DNA from 3 places in the Agromyces sp. NPDC127015 genome. Region 3 is predicted to be linked to each of the others. Evidence: predicted binding sites of a transcription regulator. Region 3 holds the regulator's gene; each other region holds the start of a gene.
The links. The regulator LexA, encoded in region 3, represses DNA repair genes until DNA is damaged. The targets are predictions, from matches to a motif close to TCGAACANNTGTTCGA.
Positions count from the first base shown of each region.

Region 1: a site for LexA is predicted at 1,511-1,526, ahead of ACFWGP_RS15975 (DUF222 domain-containing protein). Genes of this name have one in related genera too.
Region 2: a site for LexA is predicted at 1,112-1,127, ahead of ACFWGP_RS14635 (intein-containing Rv2578c family radical SAM protein). Genes of this name have one in related genera too.

Region 1 covers NZ_JBHXDI010000005.1:262,098-264,361, forward strand. The annotation lists gene ACFWGP_RS15975 (DUF222 domain-containing protein) at 1-1,492, opposite strand, end outside; gene ACFWGP_RS15980 (hypothetical protein) at 1,770-2,234, shown strand.
Region 2 covers NZ_JBHXDI010000004.1:555,890-558,153, reverse strand. The annotation lists gene ACFWGP_RS14640 (ABC-F family ATP-binding cassette domain-containing protein) at 1-958, shown strand, start outside; gene ACFWGP_RS14635 (intein-containing Rv2578c family radical SAM protein) at 1,136-2,264, shown strand, end outside.
Region 3 covers NZ_JBHXDI010000004.1:31,637-33,900, reverse strand. The annotation lists gene ACFWGP_RS12365 (alpha/beta fold hydrolase) at 1-404, shown strand, start outside; gene lexA (transcriptional repressor LexA) at 507-1,193, opposite strand; gene ACFWGP_RS12355 (LysM peptidoglycan-binding domain-containing protein) at 1,450-1,842, shown strand; gene ACFWGP_RS12350 (histidinol-phosphate transaminase) at 1,901-2,264, shown strand, end outside.

The sequences.
Region 1 (2,264 bases), on a different contig from region 3:
GGTACTCATCGCCGTCCGGCTCGACGTTCGGCCGGCGCGATGCGTCGGCAACCCGACCCGGCACGGTTGGCTCGCGGTGATCGCGGCAATCACGGTGATCGCGGTGATCGGCCGGCCGTGGTGTCGTCGGTATCGGTTCGGCCGGATGGGTCGCGTAGACCCGCCCCGAAGACGAGCGCCACTCGAGGATGCCGCCGCCACGGTGCACGACCGACCAGGCCGTCTCGTGTTTCAGGTGATGATGCCCGGCGCAGAGGTGCGCGAGGTTGTCGTGCGCGGTCGGATTGCCGTCGGCGTAGTCGCGGGTGTGATCGATCTCGCTGCGACCCGCCGGCCTGTTGCAGCCGGGGAACCGGCAGGTGCCGTCTCGCACCCGCAGCCAGCGGCGCAGGTCGGCCGGCGGTCGGTAGCTCGCACGGTCGACATCGAGCACCGCGCCCGTCACGGGGTGCGTGAGCAACCGGGTGAACGAGGGAGCGGTCGCGGTGAGGCGTCGTGCGGTGTCGGCGTCGATCGGCCCGTAGCCGTCGAGGTGCCCCGGCGTCTCGTCGAGCCCCATGAGCGTGAAAACCGGAACGGTGACATGCACCGTCGCACGCGCCGACGCGATCGCCTCCGCCCCGCGGTCGCCAGCGGGGAGAAGGCCGAAACGGAGGAGGTCGCCGGCGAAGTCGGCGCGAAGTTGCTCGTGGTTGCGGTCTTCATCACCGCGGCCGGCGCCGCCAACCCGACCGCTCACGCCCCTGACGTCGGCGCCGGCGGCGGTGTGTGCGGTGTCGTCGAGCCGCACGAAGATGCTCAACGCATCGGCCGCCGGCAGGAGCACGTGCAGCCAGGCCATGCCGTCGGTGGCGGGCTCGAATTCGACTCGCCGGGTCTCGCGGGCGGCCCGATGCCGTTCTGACGTCGTCTCGGCGAGGAGCTCTTCACGAAGTCGGCGGGCCTTGACCCGCAGTTTCGCCGCAGTGAGGTCGGCCCCGAGCGCGGCGAGGCGCTCGTCGAGCTCGGCACGCACGCGCGGCCGGTCGGCGAGATCGCAGCCGGCGCCGACGATGACCCGAGCGTGCTGCATCGTGAGTTCGCCGCGTCGCAGCGCCGACAGGGTGGCCGGCAGCTGGTTCGACAGCACCCACGCTTCGTCGATCTCGCGCTGCATCGTGCGCTCCGGGGTTCGCAGCGCGGCCGCGAGTTCGGCCACGACGCTGCGGCGCGCCATCTCGTCGCGACGCGCGGGCGACAGCGACGCCGACACGAATGCGCCGGCATGGCGCAGTGCGAAGGCGACGGTCATCGCGATCACGTCGATGTGCATGGCGCGATGCATCGCCTCGATGCGTTGCGCTCGCACGGCGGCGTCGACGAGGACGGCGAGGCTCTCTTGCGCACGAGCGAACGGGGACATCTCGGAGGGGGGTGGGAACGCTGCGGGTGACGGCGCGACGGGCACCGCGAGTCCTCCGGGAACGGAGGTGGTGTGCTCGTCGAAGGCCATGCCCCATCGTATCAAGATTCGAACGAATGTTCGAGTGTTTCGCCGAGTGAATGCGCGGCCGCGACGCGATGCGAATGCGAACGTTCGGGCCCGGGACGCGGCCGGACGTCGGTGCGAGACGCCGGTCCGCCCAGGGCCCACACGGCAGACGGCACCTCGAGCATGCGCCGAGGAGTCGGGCGCACGACCCATCCTCCACAGGCGCTGCTCCGCGGCATCCGTCACGAATCGGGCCGTCGCGGGCGGCACCACCCCGGCGCGCCCGCAGGATCGACGCATGACCGACCGAGACGCCGACACCGAACCGACGAGGCAGTGCAGCACCGACCCGCACCTGCCCGACGTGCCCGTGATGACCGACGCTGCACTGCAGGACCGGGTCGAGGAGCTCATCCAGCGGGCGTTCCGCCGTCAATTGTGGACGCTCTTCTTCGATGACGAGGGCTACCAGTTGCTCATGATGCCGATGGCCGACTACCCCGGTGCCCCCGACGGGCCGACCCCCGAGGGCACCGCCGCGCAGCTGCTGGCGAACCGCGTGGCGTACGTCTGCGACTTCATCGGGGCGACGCGGGTCGCCTTCGCCTGGGAGCGCCGCGGTCCCGAGCAGAGCACTCCTGTCGACCGCGAATGGGCGTGCGGACTGGCAGCGGCCTGCCGGAACGAGCACGTCGAGGTGTGGTCGCAGTTCATCGTGCACGACGGCGGCGTCCGCTGGTTCGCGCGCGACGACGACGCCTGACCGGGTGCCTCCGGGCGAGGGCGCCGGCGG
Region 2 (2,264 bases), 520 kb from region 3:
CGAGGTGCTGAGCGCCTCGGGCGGCACGGTGTTCGGCGGCGGATTCAGCGAGTTCCTCGCGGTGAAGGCCGACGAGCGGGCCCGCTGGCAGCGCCAGTACGAGGACGAGCAGGAGGAGCTGAAGCGCCTGCGCGCGGCAGTCGCCGACACGGCGCGGAACGTCGCGTACGGCCGAGCGGCGACCGACAACGACAAGTTCATCCGCCACTTCAAGGGTGAGAACGTCGCGCGCACGGTCGCGCGTCGCGTGCGCAACGCGGAGCAGCGACTCGAGACGCTCGAGCGCGAGCAGGTGCGCAAGCCCCCGTCGCCGCTCGAGTTCGCCGGGATCCCCGCGGGTTCGCACGCGCTCGAGGAGGCCGCCAGTCTGCTCGTGCAGGTCGCCGACCTCGAGGTCGAGGGGCGACTGCGCCTCGACGAGCTGCAGCTCGCACCGCTCACGAGGCTCCTCGTCACGGGTGCGAACGGCGCGGGCAAGTCGACGCTGCTGGGCGTGCTCGCGGGCGGGCTCGCGCCCGATCGCGGTACCGTGCACCGGCGCAAGGGGCTGCGGGTGCAGCTGCTCGAGCAGGACGTGCGCTTCGCCGACCCGTCGGCGACGCCGCGCGCGCTCTACGAACGGGTGCTCGGCGAACGCCGCGCCGGCCAGGTGCCGCTCTCGAGTCTCGGGCTCATCGCGCCGCGTGATCTCGAGCGGCCGCTCGGCACGCTGTCGGTCGGGCAGCAGCGGCGGCTCGCCCTCGCGCTCGTGATCGCGCGGCCGCCGCACGTGTTCCTGCTCGACGAGCCGACCAACCACCTGTCGCTCGCACTCGCGACCGACCTCGAGGAGGCCCTCGGCGGCTACCCCGGCGCCGTCGTCATCGCGAGCCACGATCGCTGGCTCCGCCGGCGCTGGGCGGGGGAGCGGCTCGAGCTGCACGCGGGCGCCGCCGTTCCGGCCGCGGTGGGGAATTGAGCGAGCGGATGCCTCGGGACCGGGCCCGAGGCATCCATCCGCACCGTCCGATGCAGGCGACCTCGCTCGGAATCGCATTCGACTCTCGCCCGAATTTGGACGAGACTCGAATGAGGAATGCGGACGCCGTGCCGGGTGTCGCTTGCGCCGAACTCGAATACATGTTCGAATGTACGAATGAGATGGAGCGGGCAGGAACTCGGCGTCGACCAGGTCGATGCGCTGCCCGGCCTCGCCCGGCTCAACAATCTCGTGCGCTCGGTGCAGACGCCCGAGTTCGCGGGCATCACGTTCCACGAGGTGCTCGCGAAGTCGGCGCTCAACCGGGTGCCGGGCCCGTCGATGATGCCGTTCGGCTGGACCATCAACCCGTATCGGGGCTGCAGTCACGCGTGCGTGTACTGCCTGGAGCCCTCGACGGCCATCATGATGGCCGACGGTCGAACCAAGGCGCTCTCCGACGTCGAGGTCGGTGACGAGGTCATGGGCACACGGCAGATCGGTCAGTACCGGAAGTACGTGGAAACGATCGTGCTGGCCAAATGGGCGACTCGTAAGGCCGCGTACCGCATTCGCCTGGCCGACGGTACTGTTCTCGTCGCGAGCGGCGACCACCGATTCCTCACGGAGCGCGGATGGAAGTACGTCACCGGAGCGATGGCAGGCGGGGCGGGTCGACCGTATCTCACCGTCGACGACCGCCTCATCGGATTCGGCGCAATGTCTGGGAGACCGGTTCCATCGACCGCGTCCGACGATTATCGCCGTGGATATCTGACGGGCATGATTCGCGGCGACGGCATGATGCTTCGACGGATCCACCCGCGTGCGACAGGTGGGGCGTTGGTCGCCCACCGCGTTCGTCTGGCGCTCGCTGACGACGAGGCGCTGTCGCGCTCGCGCCGATTCCTTGAACACTTCGGGGTGATGACGTCGCAATTCCGGTTCACTCCCGCCACGGCCACCCGCCGAGAGATGGCGGCGATCCGAACTTCGAAGTCCAGGGATTTCGACGCCGTCGGCTCCATCATCGAGTGGCCGCAGGATCCGGCCGAGGCGTGGCGTGCAGGGTATCTCGCCGGCATCTTCGACGCCGAAGGCTCGTGTGCTCGGGGCGTGCTGCGCATCAGCAATTCAGACGATGTCGTCCTCACCGCAGTCGAGCGCTCGCTGTCGCATTTCGACATTCCGTACGTCCGTGAGCCCGCCCGCGCGAACGGGGTGTCGAGCGTTCGGGTGCGCGGCGGGCTCCGCGCACGGAACGACTTCTTCTCGATCAGCCGGCCTGCGATCAAGCGGAAGCTTG
Region 3 (2,264 bases):
GCCTGGCGTACAAGGCCTTCTTCGCGATCGCCCCGAGGCCGCGGCGCGGCGCGCTCGTGCGGATGAACCCGAAGTGGAGCGCGGTCGACGTCGACATCGAACTGGCGACCCTCCGCGACTGGGACAAGCGGACCGTGCTGGGCTTCGCCGACACCAGGCCGCTGGTGCCGCCGGCCCGACTCGTCGCCCCGACGCTCGTGCTGCTCGCCGAGAAGAGCCTGCTCATCACCGAGCGCGTCGCGGCCGACCTGCGCCGACGGGGCATGACCGTCGCGACGGTGCCGGGCACGGGTCACACGGTCTTCCGCGACGATCATGCTGGGTTCATGGACGCGGTGATCGGCTGGCTCCGTTCGGTGGCGCAGCCTGCGGGCGCGATCGCCGCAGGCGCGACGAGCGCATAGCGTCCTCCGGACGCACGTCACCCGACGTCCCCGGCCTCGCCGATCGCGCGCCGCCGGCGCGGCCGCGGGCTCAGACCGCGCGCCGCCGGCGCGGCCGCGGGCTCAGACCGCGCGCAGCACGGCGACGACCTTGCCGAGGACCTCGGCCTGGTCGCCGAGGATCGGCTCGAACGCGGTGTTGCGCGGCAGCAGCCAGGTGTGGCCGTCGCGCTGGCGGAACACCTTGACGGTCGCCTCGCCGTCGAGCATGGCGGCCACGATCTCGCCGTTCTCGGCGGTGCGCTGCGAGCGCACGACCACCCAGTCGCCGTCGCAGATGGCCGCGTCGATCATCGAGTCGCCGACGACCTTGAGGATGAAGAGCTCGCCCTTGCCGACGAGCTGGCGGGGGAGCGGGAACACCTCGTCGATCTGCTGCTCGGCCGTGATCGGCACGCCGGCCGCGATGCGGCCGACGAGGGGGACCATCGCCGCGTCGCCGACCGGCGCGGGATCGCCCGCCGACGCAGGGCGCTCGTCGAGGCCCGGCAGCTCGATGAGCACCTCGAGCGCGCGGGGGCGGTTCGGATCGCGCCGCAGGTAGCCTGCGAGTTCGAGCTGGTTGAGCTGGTGCGTGACGCTCGACAGCGATGCGAGGCCGACGGCGTCACCGATCTCGCGCATGCTCGGCGGGTAGCCGCGTGTCGCCACCGAACGCTGCACGACCTCGAGGATCGCGATCTGCTTCGCGCTCAGGCTCTTGCGGCGGCGTGCCCTGCCGGTCTCGCGCACGTCGTTGTCGCTCTTCACGGTTCCGCCCCTCGTTGCGACCGCCTTCGCGATCGGATGTCGGTGGTGTCTGATCGACTGTTCCCAGACATTCGAAACTGTATCCACATGCGGCGGGAGCGGCAAACATTCGTTCGAGTGTGTCGCGAGATCGCTCCCCGAGAAACCCGCACTCCGATGCTTGCAGTCGAAGATGTTCGAAGATATATTCGGAACAGAGATTCGCATCCGGCCCTCCCGGCCGAGGGCCGGATGCGATCCCACGCAGGAGGGTGACATGAGCGCAGCGATCGTGACGAACGAGTACCGTTCCGGTGTTCCGGTGCCCCGCGCAGGCCGTGTCGACGGCGGTGCGGAGGCTGCACCGCGCACCCGCCTCCGGCTGACCCGTCGCGGGCGCGCTGTCTTCACGACCCTCGCCGCACTGCCGATCGTCCTCTGGGCGCTCGCAGCCGTGCTGAACGCCGGCGGTGCGGCCGCCGACCTGGCCGGGGGCGATTCGCTGCAGTACGTCACGGTGGGTGCCGGGGGCTCGCTCTGGGAGATCGCCGAGGCGATCGACCCGTCGGCCGACCCGCGCGACACGATCGCCGAGATCGTCCGGCTCAACGGGCTCGACGGTGCGACGATCGAGCCGGGCCAGCGCCTCGCGGTCCCCGCTTCGGAGTAGGCGGTCATACGAGGTCGCACGCCGGGGGCGTCACGGGTCGCGTGGCTAGGCTGGTTCGGTGACGAGTCTCGACGACCTCCCCATCCGCGACGACCTCCGTGGTCGCGACCCGTACGGTGCGCCGCAGAAGGCGGTGCCCGTCGCCCTCAACGTCAACGAGAACACGCATGCCATCCCCGAGGACGTGGCGCACGACATCGTCGCCCGAGTCGCCGCCGCGATCCTCCGGTTGAACCGATACCCCGATCGCGAGTTCACCGAGCTGCGAGAGGCGCTCGCCGGCTACCTCGGCCACGGGCTCGCACCCGAGCAGATCTGGGCCGCCAACGGCTCGAACGAGGTGCTGCAGCAGGTGCTGCAGGCGTTCGGCGGGCCCGGCCGCTCGGTGCTCGGATTCGCGCCGACGTACTCCATGTACGCGC